One region of the Cytobacillus sp. FSL R5-0377 genome, then DNA from elsewhere that is predicted to be linked to it. Evidence: predicted binding sites of a transcription regulator. Region 1 holds the regulator's gene; the other holds the start of a gene.
The links. The regulator LexA, encoded in region 1, represses DNA repair genes until DNA is damaged. The targets are predictions, from matches to a motif close to CGAACATATGTTCG.
Positions count from the first base shown of each region.

Region 1 (13,213 bases):
AGGCAGGTTCATAAGAGCAGCCAGACGAATTGCCGGGCGAAGGTAATCAGAGAACACGAAGAATGTTCCGCCGAATACCTTTAATCCGCCGTGAAGCGCCATTCCATTTAAGGCAGCTCCCATAGCAAATTCACGTACTCCGAACCAGATGTTGCGGCCATCAAATGATTCAGCCGTAAAGTCACCAGTTCCTTTAATCATTGTTTTATTTGATCCTGCAAGGTCAGCAGATCCGCCGAAGAAAGAAGGCAGGTTCTGAGCGATAGCATTTAGCACTTCTCCGGAAGAAGCGCGGCTGGCAAGGCTCTTACCTTCTTCATAAACAGGGATGTCTTTATCCCAGCCTTCAGTAAGCTCACCATTAATTGCCTGCTCCAGCTGTTTTCCTAACTCAGGATGTGATTCTTTGTATTGAGCAAAAAGGTCTTCCCATTCCTGCTGCTTTTTCGCACCGTTTTCAACAACTTGCATATTAAAGTGATCATATACTTCCTGTGGAACATGGAAGTCTTCTTCAAATGTCCATTTGTAAGCTTCTTTAGTTAATTTCAATTCATCAGCACCAAGAGGAGCGCCGTGAACATCAGATTTTCCTGATTTGTTTGGAGAACCGTAGCCAATGACTGTTTTTACTTCAATCATTGTCGGACGGTTTTCGTCCTGCTTTGCTTCTTCAATAGCTTTTGCTATTTCGTGGAGGTCATTTCCGTCTTCTACGCGGATATACTGCCATCCGTATGATTTAAAGCGCTGTTCAACACTTTCAGAGAAAGATTTATCAAGGTCTCCATCAAGTGAGATATCATTGGAATCATAAAGAACAACCAGCCTGCCAAGCTTCAAGTGTCCAGCAAGGGAAGCAGCTTCAGCCGAAACGCCTTCCATAAGATCTCCGTCACCGCAAATGCTGTATGTATAATGATCAACAACATTGAAGTTGTCTTTATTGTATGTAGCAGCAAGGTGGCGTTCAGCCATTGCCATACCGACAGCCATAGCAATACCTTGTCCTAATGGGCCTGTAGTTGCGTCAACACCAGGAGTATGGCCGTATTCAGGGTGACCGGGAGTCTTGCTTCCCCACTGTCTGAACTCTTTAATATCATCCATGGATACATCATAGCCGGAAAGATGAAGAAGGCTGTATAAAAGCATAGAGCCATGTCCTGCAGAAAGGACAAAACGATCACGGTTGAACCAGTCCGGATTTTTTGGATTGTGGTTCATAAAGCGCGTCCAAAGAGTATAAGCCATTGGAGCAGCTCCCATTGGCATGCCCGGATGGCCGGAATTTGCCTTTTCAATGGCGTCAATTGATAAAGTACGAATGGAACTGATGGATAGTTCATCTGTGTGATTAAACATTCAATACATCCTTTCGAGTAGAAATTCTTCACTCTTATAATATTATCGGGTGTCCCTTATTTTCACAACCAATAGGGTTAGGTAAAGGACAAAAAGCCGGTTTGTTACTATATTGACACAAAAACACCCGGCATATGTAAAAAAAGCGGAGACAGGCAGTAATACCATCTCCTCTATTAAAAGAAGGAATACAGCACAGTGTATCCCTTGCAATTATATTATTAGTGAAGGCGATTTTTATTTTGGAATTCCTTCAGCTTTTTCGGTGTTACATCATTCCCTTTCGGATCAACGATTGTAACGCCTTTCAGCGTGTTTAACATGCCTGAGCGGAAAGTCTCCAAATACTCTTTGCGCAGCGAGGTCTGTTCTTTCGCTTCTGCTTCAGTCAGTCCGGATTCCTTGGCCTTCTTTGCCAATTCATTAATTCGGGCAAGTTTTTGTTTAGGCAGCATTTATTAAAACTCCTTTATATCAAAAGTTTACCTTTGAATAATCTGATGGAAGTTTTTATTATACAGCAGCTTCAGTTATGGAACAATACTGAAACTCAAATGCCATCATACTAAAAATGAGCACTTTTGACAAGAAAAGTGCTCTACTCTGAAAGTGAATCAATATATTCTTTATACCTTCTGTGGACAGTTGCTTTGGAAATATTATAGCCGAATCCCCTTAATGTCGCAGCAATCTCGGCAAATGTTAACTCGTTTTTCCTCAGCCGGATAATTTCCTCTATCGGCACCTCTATTCTTTCCCTGCCGCCACTTGCTCCCTGATTACTTAGGTTTTTCTCGGGCCTGTACCCTTTATCAACAGCCCGCTGCATGCCGCGTCTAATTTTGATGTTATGCAGCTTTCTCTGATACTCCTCTACCATTCCTACTATGCTCAGGACCATCGAATCTGATTCTGAAAGCTCCAGTTTGCCATTATTCGAGATGCTGTATAACTGGACTTCTTCTTTTAAAATACAATGGAGGATCGCAATTTTGGCATTCCCCCTCCCCAGCCTGGTTTCATCCTGGATGAGGACCACCTTTATCTCCTTGTTTTTAATTAAGTCTAAAAGCTCCAATATACCGTCCCTTTCAAGATCGTATCCGCTTGCCTGTTCGCGGATGACCTTGACTACTTCAAAGCCATTTTTTCCCGCCAGGTTCAAAAGCTCTTCTTCCTGCCTAGAAAGGGACGTTTCCTGAGTTTCCTTTGTTGTACTAACTCTGCAGTAAATAATTGCTTTCATAACTTCTCCTTATTCGTTAAGGTCTGAGCTGGCAAGCTCTTTATATGGCTGGTCATCCAGAGCTTTTACTGGAATGACAATTTCATCACCCGGAAAAATCCTTCCTGCCGCTATCCCATTATTTTGTTCAACCCAATTAATAAATTGATCTGTTGACATTGAATGCTCGGCAGAAAAATTTTCAGCAATCTTCCATAATGAATCCCCTTCTGCAACAGTGACTTTCACAAACTTTTCCGTATCAGGTGCTTCTATCTGTATGAGCATTATAAGCGATGCCGCCAAGCTCAAAACGAAGAGAATAATAGCATAAGAATATGATTTCCACAATTTGTTCAGCATAATTAACCACCCTCAAGAGAATATATGTTCGCATTTGATGTTTTTATTATAGACCGAACGTTTGTTTTGTGTCAATAAAAATTCGAACTTATGTTTGTATCATATGGTAATTGATGCTATAATTGAGACAACAAAAACACATACGAGGTGCGTAAAGATGGTGAAACTATCAAAAAGGCAGCAAGATATATTGGAGTTTATTAAAGAAGAAGTTAAGTTGAGAGGATATCCTCCTTCTGTAAGGGAAATTGGGGAAGCAGTCGGCCTGGCTTCAAGCTCAACTGTTCACGGTCATCTCGCCAGGCTTGAAAGCAAAGGGCTGATCCGCAGAGACCCTACTAAACCGCGCGCCATTGAGATTTTAGATATGGACGAAGCTTCAAATATCCCCAAGATCAGTGCAGTCAATGTTCCGATCGTTGGTAAAGTAACCGCAGGGCAGCCGATAACGGCAATTGAAAATGTTGAAGAATATTTTCCGCTTCCGGAAAGAATGGCACCTGCTGACGAGCATGTATTCATGCTTGAAATCATGGGAGAAAGTATGATTGAAGCAGGGATCCTTGATGGAGACTATGTAATCGTAAAACAGCAGAGCACTGCCAATAATGGAGATATCGTAGTTGCCATGACAGAGGAAGACGAAGCAACTGTTAAGAGATTCTTTAAAGAAAAAGACTTTATTCGTCTACAGCCAGAAAACTCCACAATGGAACCGATTATTCTCCGCAATGTTTCTATTCTTGGGAAAGTGATAGGCGTATACCGTCATATGCATTGATAGATTGTTAAAAAGCAGGCACCTCAGCCTGCTTTTTGTTTTTTTCCAATTTCAAGAAGGATATCAGTTCCTATTACCTGGTACTATCAGCAAAACGGTACGAAAGTAACTGATACTTTTCTTTTAGCATAAGGTTACAGTCATGTATGACTAATTTATCATTCAGAAAATTCGGTATTTTTATGCATATTATTTTATATTCATTTTCTATATAATGGTAATACACCGAGAATCAACCTAAGGTCGCTTTTCAAAAAATCTCGACTTTAGGAGTGTGAAGAAAAAATGTTTTTGAACATTACCTTCGCTTTGTTGATTGGTGGGCTGGTTGGTGTCGTTGGACATATTCGGAAAGAAGGCAAAATGGTTAAACCCAGAAGGACAAAAAAATTCATCTATCTGGGGGTCTTTGAAGAGGTAATCATGGGGGCTTTAGCGGCTGTTTTTTTGGTCGTTTCTTCAGATCCTGACTCTGCCTTAAAGGTAGTTCTCCTGGCAGTGATTGCAGGATTTGGAGGAGATGCACTGCTGACATGTCTCGATTTCTTAAAAATAAGACATAAAGAATAGAGAGATGCAGACGATATTTCTAGAAAAACCTCGTTCATCGCTGAGCGGGGTTTTTTATGTGCTCACTTGCGGAATCTTAAGTTCCCTAACTTTCAAAGTCATTTTTGTATGGATAACAATATGAAAAAAGCTTAGACTCTTCATTCAAAAAAGTCACGTTTTCTTGAATGAAGAGCACAGCAAGCTCGGTCAACTGTAAGGTACTCAATAATGTTGAAGGCTATTTATCTGGCCATTGTCGATTCTCTTACTAACAAACTTGGTTCTAGCTGAATTTTCTTTCTCTCAGATAATGGAACTTTCCCTTCAATCTTATCAATTAATATTTCACATGCCTTTCTCCCCATTTCAATAATGGGAGTAGAAATCGTGGTAAGCGGCGGATCTATTATGGACCCTAAGTAAACACCTTCATAGCCGCTTATGGAAATATCATGCGGGATAGAAAGACCTAATTTTTTGACAATCACATAGACAAAGGATGCCGTAATATCATTACAGACAAATAATGCTGTCGGACGATTGGTTTGTTTTAAGCACTCTAATAGCTGCGGATTCTCAGCCATAACTGTTTTGGAATCCGTATGATTATAGTTCGCTAAATTAAAAGGAACGAATAAATGCTCTTCAATAGGCAATCCATTTTCTTTTAAAGCATTTTTATAACCTTGCATTCTATTCACAACTTCTGAGGACGACTCTAAATGCTTATCGAATACAAATGCAATTTTCTTATGCCCCAGTTCAATTAAGTGCTTGGTCATTTTATAGCCGCCGGCAAGGTCATCACAAACCACATGATCAGCCTCTAATTCCTTGAAATACTTTGTATATAATACAAATGGAATGTTTGATTTTTGCAGGCGTTTATACGTCTCCACTTCATTGCAATGAAAAGCAAGAAATCCATCTACCATCATATGCCTGTATTTTTCAATAAGAGACTTCTCTACCTTGCTATCACATTCTGCAGGGCCAATGGAGATTGTATAGCCCCTTTCCATTGCATAGGGAATCGCCCCTTTAAGAAACTGATTTTGGTAATCATCATGTAAATAACCGCCTATTAGAAGGCCGATAATATGTGAACGGCCGCTATTTAGCCCCTGAGCCATACGATTGGGTATATATCCCAATTCAGCAGCTATATCTTTAATTTTATTAGCCGTGCTGGCACTGATCGATTTATCACCTCTAAGGGCTAAGGAAACGGTCATTTTTGACACACCAGCAATTTTTGCAATATCTTCTAATTTTACACGCTTCTTGATGGAACTCCCCTCCGACCATTGATGCCATTTAAGAATAATTGTATTATATCTAGCAATGCTTGACAATTTTATTTGAAGTTAATACCACTTATGTTTTTTAAAAATTCAGAATTTAATTGAGCATAACATATATTTATGGTAAACTAAAATTGTTACTTTACCGTTAAAGTAATCGTTATTTATTTTTTGTTAATCTACTTTACCGGTAAAACCAACGCAGTCATATAAAAAAAGGAGTGGATTGGTTGAAAACTAAATTGAAAGGCGCATCTATAATACTTACTAGTGCAGTTCTATTAGGTACTTCTTTCCTCAATTTTTCTCCGCTGGGTGCCATTGCGAAAGATGAAGGGAAAGTCGGGCAAAGCTACGGAAAAGTGAATCAAAATAATGTTAAATCTGTTCCAAATGCAAAGAAAAAAGATCAAAAGGATACCATTGTAACACCTGAAGAGAGTACTTTTTTTTCAACCGTATCCATCGAAGAGAACTCTTCTTATAACACTCCGAGTGATGGGGATTTATGGCCGGCCGCCTGGTCGGATGACGATATGCTGTATACAGCCAATGGTGATGGAAAGGGATTTGACCTAAATGCTCCATGGTCAGATATTGTGGTGAACCAAATTACAGCAGGACACCCTTCAACCAAAAATATTACCGGCAAAAGACTTTCAAGCGGCGATCAGGTAGGAACTGTCTGGAATGACCCATATGAATACAATCGCAAGCCGACAGGCATGATTTCTGTAGATGGAAATTTATATCTTGCTGTTCAGGATCTGAACAAGGGCGGAGGCTGGCGGGCATTCAATGATGCACCTTCTGCAACAATCCTAAAATCGGCTGATAAGGGAAAAACATGGACTTGGGATAAAGAAAAACCAATGTTTGATGACTATGTTTTCACTACCATCATGTTTTTGGACTATGGAAAAGATAGCGAGAACAATTCGGATGGGTATGTTTATGCGTACGGATTAGATTATAATTGGCGAGATTCATTCATTGACACTGTTGAAGATCCCACCAATCTTTACCTTGCCAGGGTTCCTAAAACAAAAATTCAGGATCGCTCCGCCTGGGAATTTTATGCAGGGGATTTAAACGGAAATCCTAAATGGAAAAAAAATATTAAGCAGAGAAAGCCAGTGCTGCAGGACGAAAGAAGAGTATACAGTAACACCCTTCATGCAACCAACCCTGACAATTCCACCGTTCTATCACAGGGAAGTGTTGTATATAACAAACCATTAAACCGATACATTTATACTTCATGGACAGAATTCACTTTTGAATTCTATGAATCTCCTACCCCTTATGGACCATGGAAGAAATTTTTATCAAAAGACTTTGGTGTCTATCCTTGGTTTAATCATCACCACGGAGGATATGGGGTTGTAATGCCGTCAAAATATATCAGTGATGATGGTACAGAAATGTGGCTGAATTCCAATACCTTTATGGGAGGAGTACAAAAATACAGTTTATCCTTTAGAAAACTTAAAGCTACTCCTTATAAAGCAACTGAACCAGCAAATGAAAGCAGCGATAATAACTTAGCACTTCCGGCTAACTCCAGCAATGTTACACCTGTCTCCAAATACAGTGCACATAATTCGAATCTAAGGTATTTAAATGACGGCAATAAAAATCAATCAGAAGACGATTGGAACGGGGAAAGAAAACAGGAAGACTGGTGGGGCTATACATGGTCACAAGCCTATAACATGAACAAAGTTGTATATACTACAGGTAATATGTTTAATGATGGCGGGTGGTTTAATGATATTAAAGTTCAGGTACGCCAAAATTTCAAATGGGTAGATGTCAACAACCTGCAAGGTGCACCTGCTTACCCAAACAGCAAAGATGCCGGCAAAAACCAAACCTACACCTTTACCTTTGATAAAACTTGGGGAGATGGTGTACGAATTATAGGTGCTCCAGGAGGCACAGCAGCCTTTACATCGATTGGAGAGTTAGAAGTATACTATAAATAATGGATCACGAGATTCCCGCCAATAAAAATGCTGGCGGGAATCTTCTTAATCCACTCACAGATACATGCAATGACATAAAAAATGATTCTCTAAATAATCCTCAATCGTTATTTTCGGGATCATTTAAAGAATCTATTGTCAGTTATTAATAATCAAAGCACGTTTTTAAGTCTTCCGGCTTTTGCGGGAGCGTGTCTGGTAATGGCAAACGCTCTTTGACTGGCAGAATTGGCTGAACAGCCTGATGCGGCTCCGTTTGGTACCAATATGCCGTACTGGAGTAATCATCGCTGCGGTTATTATTATGGCCGTGCTCGATCGTTACTTTAATCGATTTGTCGAACATAACGGGGTCCTGGATATGATAACGGTACGCCGAAACTTTCCCAGACCAGTTCGGGCCGCCGCCAAGAATGATGCCATGGTATGGCGCACAGACCTCCTGCTGTGGACACCAGGCTGTATTAAAGTAGTCTTCCATTCCTGTTCCGTGCAGGGACGGAGGCCATGGTTCTCCATCGATAAAAATCATATCGTCCCCCTCGCCATACCAGTTCCATTCATGTGTAAAGCGAAGGTTATGGATATTTAAGTTACATCCGACATAATGGCCTTTCCCTACGGCATCCAAAATCACATAGTTTCCGTCCCCGGTCGTATTCTTGCCCCCAAAGCTGTATAAGGCGTTGGAAATGCTGTCATCAATCCCATCGGTTAACTCCCTTTTCCATAGGGCATGGAAACGGAGCGGACTATCAATCTCTTTATCATATTGCTCATAATCTACATAATAATAGAATTTAATCGGATCATTGGCATTGCTTTCGATTTCAATTTTTGCTTTTTTTCCAAAAGGCATCGGGAAAAAGCAATTCAGGGCTCTTCCATCTTCCGGACTCATTTGCAGAGGTTCAGAAGAATAGTTCTTTGTAATACCATGCCCCATCCCGAAAAAATCACCGATTGGTGCTTGTACACTCGGATTTTCTTCTCCATCCCAATACATTCTAATCACTACTTTGCGATGAAGATATTCCTCAATAGAATCATCCAAAGGAGCCATGGTCATCCAAATATGGGTAATGCATCCTGATCCTTCAAGTTCGCAAATCGTTTGAACATCTCCTGGAAAAATCCGAATAAAATCTCTGTTGCCACCCGTTGTATCATAGCTTGATGCCCGTTTCCTTTTACTGTCTCTTACTCTATATAGATCTCTTAAAGATGAGCCTAAGAATGTCATACTTATACCCCTTTTCACTATTCATTGTTAGTACTTTTTATGAGATGGACTTATAGTTTTCCGCCGGACATTTTAATCCCGTCAACCAAATATCTTTGCATTGAAAAGAATACTATAAAGGTTGGTATTGCACACAATAAGGCAGCAGCCAGTACAATACTCCAGGATGTTTCGTAACCGCCTCCGACTATATTAGCTAAAGCAACCTGTACTACCCACAGCTCTTCCTTTTGATTAATAATCAGCGGCCATAAGTAATTGTTCCAGTTTGCTGTAAAGAATCCTATTGTCAGCGGAATCATCATTGGTTTTGATAGTGGAAGGACTATCCTGAAGAATGTCCCCGCAATAGATAACCCCTCCATATAGGCAGCTTCTTCTAATTCTTTTGGAAAATCACGATAAAATTGTTTAAATAAGAATATTCCATATGCATTAAAAATCATCGGTACAATTAATCCTAGATAAGAATTTGCCATACCTAAATTCTTTGTCACCATATAAAGCGGAATCATAATGACGGTAAACGGAACCATTAAGGTACTAATCATCCATCCAAATACAAGGTTTTTACCTGGAAAGTTCAATCGTGATAGCGCATAACCGCTCATTGAATGAAAAAGCAAGGCAATGATAGTAACAGCTGTTGAGACAATTAATGAGTTCCAGATGGCCCTTAGAATATTTGTTTCCAGAACAGCTTTAAAATTGTCCATAGTAAAAGCGAATATGTTGATATTTGGTTTAAAAACATCTTGTGGCGCTTTAAACGAACTAATAACCAGGAGGAAAATTGGCAATACGATTAAGATACCGCACGCAATTATAAAGATCGTTACAAGCCATTTATTTTTTCCCATGACCATTTGCACCTCCTAATCTTTATCGGTATAGACCCTTAACTGAGCAAGTGAAAGCACGAAAATAATTAAGAACAATACAACAGCCAATGCAGAAGCGTAACCCATATTTAAAAATTCAAAGGCTTGCTTATAAATATATAGCACACTAACCATCGTTGAATTTGCCGGCCCTCCCTTTGTCATAACCATGATTTGGTCAAATACCTGAAAGGATCCAATTGTTGTAACTATAAGTATAAATATCGTGGTAGGTTTCAATAATGGCAGCGTAATGCTCTTAAATGCCTTCCATCCCGTAGCTCCATCAATCTGGGCAGCCTCATAGTAATCATTTGGAATCTCCTTAATTGATGCAAGGAAAATCATCATATTATATCCGAGATTTATCCACAGGATTACCACGATAACGGACACCATTGCTTGGCTTGTTGATCCCAAAAATTGCTGATTTGGAATCCCTAAAAGATCAAGAAGCTGGTTAATGAATCCACTGCGAGGATCATATAAGAACATCCAGATAACAGCAGATATGACAGATGTGATCGCGAATGGAAGTAAAAACATTGTCCTTGCCAATCCTTCATATTTTCGCTTAATAGTATTCATCATGACTGCGAAAAACAGTGATAAGCCAACCAATAACGGAACATAAATTATGGTAAAAATAAGAGTCCTGTAAACAGACTTCCACCAATCTTTGTCCGAAGCTAACTTTTCGTAATTTTCAAATCCTATAAACACCTTTGGACTTAGCGCATTCCACTCATGCAGACTTACATAAAATGCATATACCATTGGCACAAAAATAAATACAGTCAGCCCTAGAAGATTGGGCAATAAAAAACCATATGCTGTTAATGCTTCTTTTCTCCTGTTTGTTAAGCCTTTCAATTTCATGTTCATGCCTCCTCGGCAAAATCGAGGTTTAGGATAAGAAGTCCGGAAAGCTTTATGAAAGCCCTCCGAACTTCCCATTATTATTTTTTCAGTGCTTCTTCAATTTTCTTGTCTGCCTCTTTAGCCGCATCCTTGCCTTTTGCATTTCCAAACATGACCTTCTGCATGGCTTCTCCCACTGCATCTACTACTTCAGGTCCATAACGGGGTTCTGGAATAGCAGAATCATAGATTTCTTCTGTAAAAACTTTACGCAACCCCTTATTATAAATTTGCTGTCCCTCTTCAACTACGGATTGACGAGGTGGATATGCAAATTTAATTTCAGTTGCCCATTTTAACGGACGGGACTTATCTTCAGCAAAACACCACATAATAAATTTAGCCGCTTCATCTACATTCTCACTTTTTGAATTTACGGCCATTTTCCAGCCACCTGCAGCCGTTGCCGGTTTTCCGCCTTCTGGAGTTGGAATTGGCGCAAGACCGAATTCTATATCTTTATACTCCTTTTCCAATACAGGAACCGCCCATGTGCCAGCAATAGTCATAGCTGCTGAACCTGTCCCTATATTAGCAGCATCCCATGGACCATATTGTAATTTGGACGGTGCAGAACCATCTTGGAAGAAAGATCCCCAATAGTCCAATGCTTTTGCTGTTTCAGGTGAATTAAAAGTAGATTTTATTCCCTCTTCATTTAAAACATTACCGCCCTGCTGCCATAAAAAAGGATACCAAATGAAGTTAAGGTAAGGACCTTTATCTGTTGGCAGTACAAGGCCAGCAACTTTATCGGTTGTTAACTTTTTAGCTGCAGCTTGTAATTCATCCCACGTTTTCGGTACTTGTACACCTGCATCTGCCAGCATTTTTTTATTGTAATAGAGTCCAAGTAATTCTAGTTCATATGGCAATGCAAGTACTTTATTGTCATAGGTTACTGCATCAATGGCAGCTGGAAGGAAATCTTCCTTTGCTCCATCCGGAAAATATGGATTTAAATCAGCCATAATTCCTGATTGTGCATACTTCGTAAAGTCTCCAGGGCTTACCATGAAAATGTCTGGCCCCTCTTCGTTTGCAAACGCTACAGGTAACTTTGTTGTTGTATAATCACTCTGGTTAAAGGCAGTGTACTTAATTTTTACTTTTTCTTTATGTGAGTCATTGTACTCTTTAACTAGATCTTCAAAAAATTTCTTTTCAGCCTCTGTGTGAAAATCCCAAAATTCCAGTGTTACCGCACCATCGGATTTTCCATCTCCGGAAGAAGGTTGTGTACTGCATCCTGCTTGAAAAACTAGTAATAACACAAGACTGAAAATCAATAACGGCTTCCAGAATTTCATATAATTGGCCCCCTCTGTACTAGTATTTTAACAGATATTTTGAAAACGATTACACATGATTTTTTTATGTAAAGACCTCCCCCTTTCCATAGAATTGCTTAAACACTTTCTGCTAAATTAATTGACTTTATGAATCACTGATTACCATTTTGATGGATCAGAAAATTCTCGACCTCAGCTTTATTTGGCAGAGATGGGATGGCACCTTCTCTTGTTACAGCTAATGCACCGACAGCATTGGCGAATTCAACCGCCTCCTGCAATGGTTTCTTATTGACAATCCCTACTGCAAGCGCACCATTAAATGCATCTCCTGCCGCAACCGTATCTACGGGCTGAACTTTATAGCTGGGAATATGAATAATGTCATTTTTATTGACAATTAACGACCCTTTTTCTGCAAGTGTAATCACTACGTTTTGAACACCCTTATCCAAAAGAACCTTCCCGGCAATCTCTGCATCTTCCAAAGTCAAGATCTTAATGCCGGTAAGAATTTCAACCTCTGTTTCATTCGGAGTCAAATAAGTTACTTTTTCAAGTAATCTCTCGCTTAGTTTTTGGGCCGGGGCTGGATTGAGAATAACAGGCACTTGCACCCCAGAGGCATAAGCAACAGCTTGCTCAATCATGCTGAGGTCCATTTCAAGCTGGACTATTAATAGCTCAGCATTTTGAATAAGTCCTTTTATACGATTCAATTCTTGTAAGTCATAATGTAAATTTGCTCCTGGAACGACAACAATTCGATTGTTTCCGCTTTCCTCCAGGGTTATGGAACCGACTCCTGTAGGATATTTAGAATCACATAAGATGTTTTCCGTATTAATTCCTTCATTTTTTAAAGTTACAATAAATTCATCACCAAATGGATCTGATCCCACTTTCCCGGCCATGGTAACATCCGCTCCAAGTCTTGCTGCTGCGACAGCTTGATTGGCTCCTTTTCCACCTGGAAATTTCGAAAAGTTTGAACCAATTACAGTTTCACCATTTTGCGGAAAACGGCCGGTCCTTACGACTAAATCCATCATAAAACTTCCAATCACTAAAATCCCCATACAATCTACATCCTTTAAGGTTATTTATTCGATAATTTCTTCCCTAAGCTGCCGCCAGGATGGTACAAATGAAAATCTTCCTTTTTAAAGCTTTTAGACATTGATAATGCTACAGCTAGTGCATCACCAATCACTAATGTAATAGTAGAGCTTGTAGTCGGAGCTAATCCAAGATGATCAGCTTCGCCTGCGTATTGGTAGGTTAGGGAAACATCACAG
Region 1 is NZ_JBBORA010000001.1:591,997-605,209, forward strand. It holds gene tkt (transketolase) at 1-1,365, opposite strand, end outside; gene NSQ49_RS02925 (DUF896 domain-containing protein) at 1,587-1,820, opposite strand; gene NSQ49_RS02930 (YneB family resolvase-like protein) at 1,964-2,611, opposite strand; gene yneA (cell division suppressor protein YneA) at 2,621-2,953, opposite strand; gene lexA (transcriptional repressor LexA) at 3,111-3,734, shown strand; gene NSQ49_RS02945 (DUF4257 domain-containing protein) at 4,020-4,304, shown strand; gene NSQ49_RS02950 (LacI family DNA-binding transcriptional regulator) at 4,529-5,641, opposite strand; gene NSQ49_RS02955 (hypothetical protein) at 5,821-7,578, shown strand; gene NSQ49_RS02960 (glycoside hydrolase family 172 protein) at 7,724-8,821, opposite strand; gene NSQ49_RS02965 (carbohydrate ABC transporter permease) at 8,872-9,687, opposite strand; gene NSQ49_RS02970 (carbohydrate ABC transporter permease) at 9,697-10,581, opposite strand; gene NSQ49_RS02975 (ABC transporter substrate-binding protein) at 10,662-11,933, opposite strand; gene rbsK (ribokinase) at 12,068-12,994, opposite strand; gene NSQ49_RS02985 (KpsF/GutQ family sugar-phosphate isomerase) at 13,015-13,213, opposite strand, start outside.

Region 2 (6,472 bases), on a different contig from region 1:
TCAATAGCCTCCTTAACCGCTTCAATATGTTCATCAGTCTGCTCAGCTGTTACGTACAATGCATTTTTTTCTGTTTCTACTAAATCTTTGAAACGATTTTTTACTGCTTTTCGACGATTAAAAGTGTGATAAAGCAATTCATAAATCCCTTCTGTAGGAAGAAGAGAAACATTCATTTCCGCTCTCCTTAATTGAGATTTAGCGGCATTCAATCTCCTCATTAATTCAGCAAATGATTTCTCAACAAGTTTTTCTTCTAATTCTTCAGCTGAATCAGCTGAAATGTCCTTTGCGTTGATTTTATGAGTAAATATGAGATATCTCTTAGTCTCATAACGTGGTGTTTGTGATTGCCAATTTTGTAAGTCATCAATCATTGATTGGCCAAAACTTAATGCTGCTTCATTAAGGTCTTCTGAATTTCTCATGCTCTCTTTCATTTGCTGAACCGGTTCAGAAATATCTATAAAACGATTTTGTAGGTAAAACTGTACAGGGTAATTAATGGCAGCTAACCAACTTTCAAAAACCATATCGATCGCTTCCTGTTCATCTTGGCTCTTAAGGAAGTAATTGACCGGCTCAACTTCAGCTATCATGGTGAAGGAATTATCATTAAACCTAATCATATGGTTTGATATGTCCTTTACTTCATCAAATAACTCTTGAAAAAGCTTTGGCTCTTCTTCGATTGAAACCTCATGCTTTTTCTTTTTTTGTTTCTTTTTATTTGATGGGGTATCTGATTCATAAACTTTTTTTTCTTTCCAAGGGAGAATGGGCTCCTTCAACATCATTTTGTAAAATACATAAGCAACAACCCCGAAGATTGCCATTACGATAAGTTCAATCATTTATTAGTCACCTTCCAATTTTTAGAACGGCTACCTTTCCGCCAAATGCCTATCTGTGTTCCGTAATTAAGCTTAATTAGAAAATAGTGGTCAAAATTTAGATGAAGTTTTGTTTTTTTCCAAAAACCAAATATGAAAATAAAAACCAGTGTGGGAATTGCTGAAATAAGAGCAGCTATCCCACCGACGATAAAATGCGGGAATATGTTAAAGACTATGGGGATATATGTATATAAAATGGCCCCGCCAATGATGAGGTAGATAAGTTGCCTTATAGAGATAAAGCCTAGTATTGTTTTTTGTTCAGAGGACATATCAATTGGAACAGTTTCTTTTCTCAAATGAGCACCTTCTTTAAAAATCTACCCCTCTAATAATTTAGAGGGGTATGAGTTTTTCTATTTGAATTTCTAATTAGGATCCGAATCCTGCAAACCAACCAGCAATAGTCGTTGCTTTAACAATAATGAAAATTCCAAGTCCAGCCATTAAGATTCCAATAAAGCCCTGCGTTCGGGCCTGTGGATTTCCGCCCTGAGCAGCTGAGAGTCTCATACCCGCGAATAATAGGCATCCAATAACCCAGAATCCACCTACAGCTGTAATAAAGTAAACAATATTAGCAAGATCGGTGTAAATTTTACTGTTTTGCAAATTTCCCTGAGGGGTAATACCGGATTTTTTCCAAGCTGCTGCGGCTTCCTCTGGAGAGAAAAGAAGTAAAGAAAAGGCAAATACTGCAGTTAACGCTACAAATGGAAATAATTTTTTCATAGACTTTTTCATGGTTCCACCTCCTTCGAGGAACAAAAAAAGCCCCGAAGAAGCTAAGAGCTGCAGATACAAAAAGTATCTGCTCTTAGTTCTTCGGGGCTTTCCCGTTGGTTTAATTTATATATCATCATAATAATGTAAATATTGGATATGGTCAAGCCTTTATTCCTGTTTTTTGAAGGGCCTATTGCTCCGTGAAATCCTAAATTATGGTACCAACTTTAATAAGGATTATAAGTTTCTATAACGAGCAACAATATTTTCTATTACGTTGGTTAAATTTCCAGTTCTATATTTCTGTATAAAGTCGCTATAAAGAATTCTTAGCACCTGGTTAACTGTAAATGATTTGTTTTCCCCTAATTCTGCTATATCACTTAAAATTACTTCCAGTCGTAAGGCTTCTTTTCTTCTGATGGTACATTCAAATATACGCTCTTTTCCTTTAGATGTATTACGGTTATATGTTTTATTCCCACCTTCATAGCTATTCACCTTTAACGAGTGTTCACTCCTTATATCTAATTCATGATAAAGATCATATGGATTGTTTCGTTGTTTTGCTTGATACAAAAAATCGTCAAGGAGTAAACTTATTAGATCTCTTTGCGTGAATTTACACTCCATGGCTTCAGATACATCATTGCAAAATAGTTCTCCCCTTAAGTATTCAGATGCAGGCACAGAAAAAGAGTATTGAAGTTCTTGAGATTTATATAAGCTTCTACCCAGATTAAAAATTAACTTATCAATCAATCCACTTGGTTGATAAGATAAATCGTCAAGTTCTTCTTCATATATTTCATATTGACCATATCTGGTTTTATTCATAACAATAACCTTCTTTCAATGGTTAGCATGAAACTTATAATCCTGTAGGCAGCCTCTTTTAGACTACAATCCCATTTAACTTTATAATCAAAAAGCTGATCATGGTAATGAACTTCAAGTTTTGCAGGATAAGGTTTCCCTTTTGGATTGTAATAACAGGGAGGAAAATGATGCTCTTCCTTGAGCGCCTTCTTGATTAACAAAGTGCAATAAGGAGTCGGTTCCAGGCCACGCATTTTAGCAAGCCTTTTAATTAATACCCTCTCTTCGTCATTGAATGGTATCTTCACATCTTTCTTTTTATCGCATCTTTCTTTTCTGCCCTCAGCCTTCGTTACAGGCTTTTTCCGAACATTGGGTGTATGAGTTACGGATAGCTTGTTTTTATTTTTGTTATCAAAAATTGGATTGATTGCTTTCAATATACTCCCCCCTCTTCTAAAAGAGCCCCTCTCTCCTCTTTTATCCCAGTGTCAAAATGTTAAATAGTTATATTGTTAATCTATTCATCTAGTGGAGAGTATAGTACGTTTAGAATTTATTAATTTGGACAAACTAAAAATTAACGAACGAAATAAGAGGGCAGGTGGGGAATATATGGCTTCTAAAAAGGATAAAAAAACATTGCTGAAGGAATTAGGGAAGGCAGCAAAAAAATCTAAAGCTGTGACGAAAGTAAAAGTGAAGTGATTTTAGCAGATTTTAAACTCAAGCTGGTAAAGTAGTAAAATATGAAGAGATTATTTTTCTTGAATATAAACAAGCTTATATGCTATTACTTATAGTGCAACATAAATTGATGATTCCAAATTTTTCTAGAGGTGACCAAAATGAATAAAACAGAACTTGTAAATGCAGTGGCTGAACGTAGTGAGCTTTCCAAAAAGGATGCTTCAAAAGCTGTTAATGCAGTATTTGAAGCAGTTACTAATGTATTAAAAGAAGGGAAAAAAGCCCAATTTTTAGGTTTTGGTAACTTTGAGGTTCGTGAAAGAGCCGCTCGTAAAGGGCGTAATCCGCAAACTGGTGAAGAAATTGAAATTGCTGCGAGTAAAGTACCAGCATTTTCTCCAGGTAAAGCACTGAAAGATGCAGTGAAAAACAGTTAAAATAACTGGTTCTAAATGTAGTAAAGCCCTTCTTAAGGGCTTTTAATATTTAAATCGCTTATACAGGTAAAACTCCATTAGTTCCTGGACCCTATTTCGAATTCTTGGATTAAAATAATTATGTTTTTCCTCATAGCCTTTGTAAATAAATAAAAACATCGTGAAAGCCTCATCCCGGGTGATTTCTTCAACCTTCATTTGACCTTTCCTCATTGCATCTTTAGTTATTTTTAGATCATATTGAACGGCCTTTATCGTCTCATCAATAAGTTCCAAGTATGGTTGTTTAAGTTTGAAGGAACCTTTATCAAATAATATTCGATCCCTTTCGAGAATGGTAAGGAGCATCGGGAGATACATAGCTTGCTCTAAAATATCCCGGTCTTTATCTGGAATCCTGGTCATTTTTATATCCTCTCAACAGCCGTAATTTCGTGAATAGATATCCTTAATAACTCACCATTAGATTCTAAGAGTAAATATTTCATTAGCATATCCACTTTATCTACGATTCCGGTTCTAAACATAAAAAACCCGTCTTTCCAAATCGTCACTTTAATTGGGATGGTACACTTTAAGGATTCCATGACAATATAACCTATTTCCTCAAATTCATGTTCATCCAACTGAGGCTTTTTTTGCTTTTTGTCGTCGATTGTTATTCGATTAAGCATGGCCCTATGCTCTGGCATAAAATGAGCTGGCTGCCATTTTATTCTGTTATCAAGACTTTTTTCGATAAATCTTTTTAATTTCAAACATTCATTCATTAAAGATATGTTTATATAGATAATCCTTACCATTTAGTCCAACTCTTACTTTTGCTCAATTTTTTTAGAATATTATTCATAGTAGTTTGATATGCCCATGATATTTTCTAATTTTAAAAAGTGCTTTTCAGCCCGTTGATCAATAATTCTTAACTCATTTTTTAATACATCGAAATAGTGAATATTGCCAATATATTGTCTGATATCCCCTTGAAAATAATAAGCAAATTCCAAGGTATTATTCATTTCCATAGCCTCAGATACGATTTCATTAAACTGTTCATATTTCTGTTCATCAAGAGACGGTTTTGGAATCTTATTATAATTTGCGTTATATTCCCTCAACATCTTTACATGTTCAGGTAACATTAGTGAAACCCACTTTTTAGTACCTCTATCGCGGATCATTTTGTCCCCTCTTTTCTCTACAAATGAATCCTTTGCTAAATTATCGAACATATGTTCTTTTTATTGTATTATAATTTTATCCTTTTTTCAATCTTGCTATTCAATAAGGTTTTGAGTATTAAAAGAAACCCATCTCAGATGATGGGTTTAAATTTTGTTGATTTATTCCTTTATTATATTTTAATCAACATCTTTTTTATTTTTCCCTGAGAAGGCTGGTTTACCTAGAAAGAATACAGATGAACAAGCCGCTATTATACAAATTGTCGAGACTCCAGAGGGATAATATATAACAGCTAAAATAGTGGCTATAAGGAATATTAACCCATGCACAACTAGTTTTTGTTTACTGATGCTATTATTACGCATTACTCATCATGCAATGCATTACATGCCCACCTAAACATCCGGCACAAACTGCAGCACCCCAAATATTACCTCCAAATACAACGCTGAAACAAGCAGAAGAGCAAACTGTCCTTAACCAACTTGGGATTTTACTCCAAGAATTCTTAATACACTTTGCAACATCGTTCCAATAGCCATTCACTTGATTATCAGGGTATTCGATCTTTTCTAAATATTCACCATCCTCACTAAATAAGAATCCAGCAACAGCAACGTTATCAAGGGTTTTATATTCGACACTTGGCCGTTCATCATTTTCTTGTGGGTCAATTTCCATCAAAATTGGGTTTAGAATCTCCCCATCTTCCACTGAATAACCAGCCATTAGAAATACTAAATTACCACCTTGTTCAAGTTTGGTAGAAGGTACAACTAATGAAGAGTCACCATTTTCGTATTTTGTTAGTGTAACTTCATTCCAATTAAACTCATTGGTATTATAATAAGTTACTCCTAAAGATTCCCACTGATTATACTGAGATTTAAAATTATTGATTACTGTTGTATCCTCTACTTTAATGGATTCTTTCACTAATGAATTTTCACTATTATCGTTTTCACATCCACATTCTTGACCTGTTTCTTCATTGAGTACTTCTTGAGGAGGTTGGGGAGGAATTTCCCTAGTTTGGGCATTTGTAGAAAAAGGTAATAATATACTTACTGTTAAAACAAAGACACTTAATAATTGAATTATCTTTTTCATATTTCTCTCCTTTTTTGTTGTTTTTTTCTTTCTTGCTCTTTATTGGAGTAAAAAAATTGTTCTCACATTCCCCCTTTGTAAATAAATAATACATATTTTAATTTTCGAGATATGCTATATAAAACCTTCCCAAAAATGGATAAACGAGGAAAACGGTAATTATTCCCTATGATCTCAAAGAATTAAAAGTGGTTTAAATCTCGAATCAAGGCTTTAGGTTGAGGATAATTTTCCTGCACTAATAAATAATGAGGAAAAAATTTTTATAGGGCAGCTCATAGAGGTTAAGGAACACTTTAAAGACCCATCATATAAGAAAGAATAGGTCTACAATTTGAATGTAATCAGTTTATCAGAGGTTATTTCGCGGCTCTAAAAAAAAGGTAATAATGATTTTAACATTTGCTCTATTTATAGATTGAAGACGTAAGAAAAACATAAATAATCCTCATATATCAACGAATCCAAACGCTAAGCCAGGAGATAGTTCGAACTGTATGGTGGAGGATTTTAACAACAACGGGGGTAGATTTTGTTCAATAATGCCTTGCAATAATCTTCAACAAAAATAGAAGCTAAGGTGTTATACCGTTATAGAATTTAATTGAATAA
Region 2 is NZ_JBBORA010000002.1:111,690-118,161, reverse strand. It holds gene NSQ49_RS25500 (hypothetical protein) at 1-854, opposite strand, end outside; gene NSQ49_RS25495 (PrgI family mobile element protein) at 851-1,195, opposite strand; gene NSQ49_RS25490 (pilin) at 1,269-1,640, opposite strand; gene NSQ49_RS25485 (hypothetical protein) at 1,860-2,459, opposite strand; gene NSQ49_RS25480 (hypothetical protein) at 2,456-2,881, opposite strand; gene NSQ49_RS25475 (HU family DNA-binding protein) at 3,290-3,568, shown strand; gene NSQ49_RS25470 (hypothetical protein) at 3,611-3,973, opposite strand; gene NSQ49_RS25465 (YolD-like family protein) at 3,976-4,371, opposite strand; gene NSQ49_RS25460 (YolD-like family protein) at 4,411-4,746, opposite strand; gene NSQ49_RS25455 (hypothetical protein) at 5,108-5,860, opposite strand.
Region 2: a site for LexA is predicted at 4,791-4,804, ahead of NSQ49_RS25460 (YolD-like family protein). Genes of this name have one in related genera too.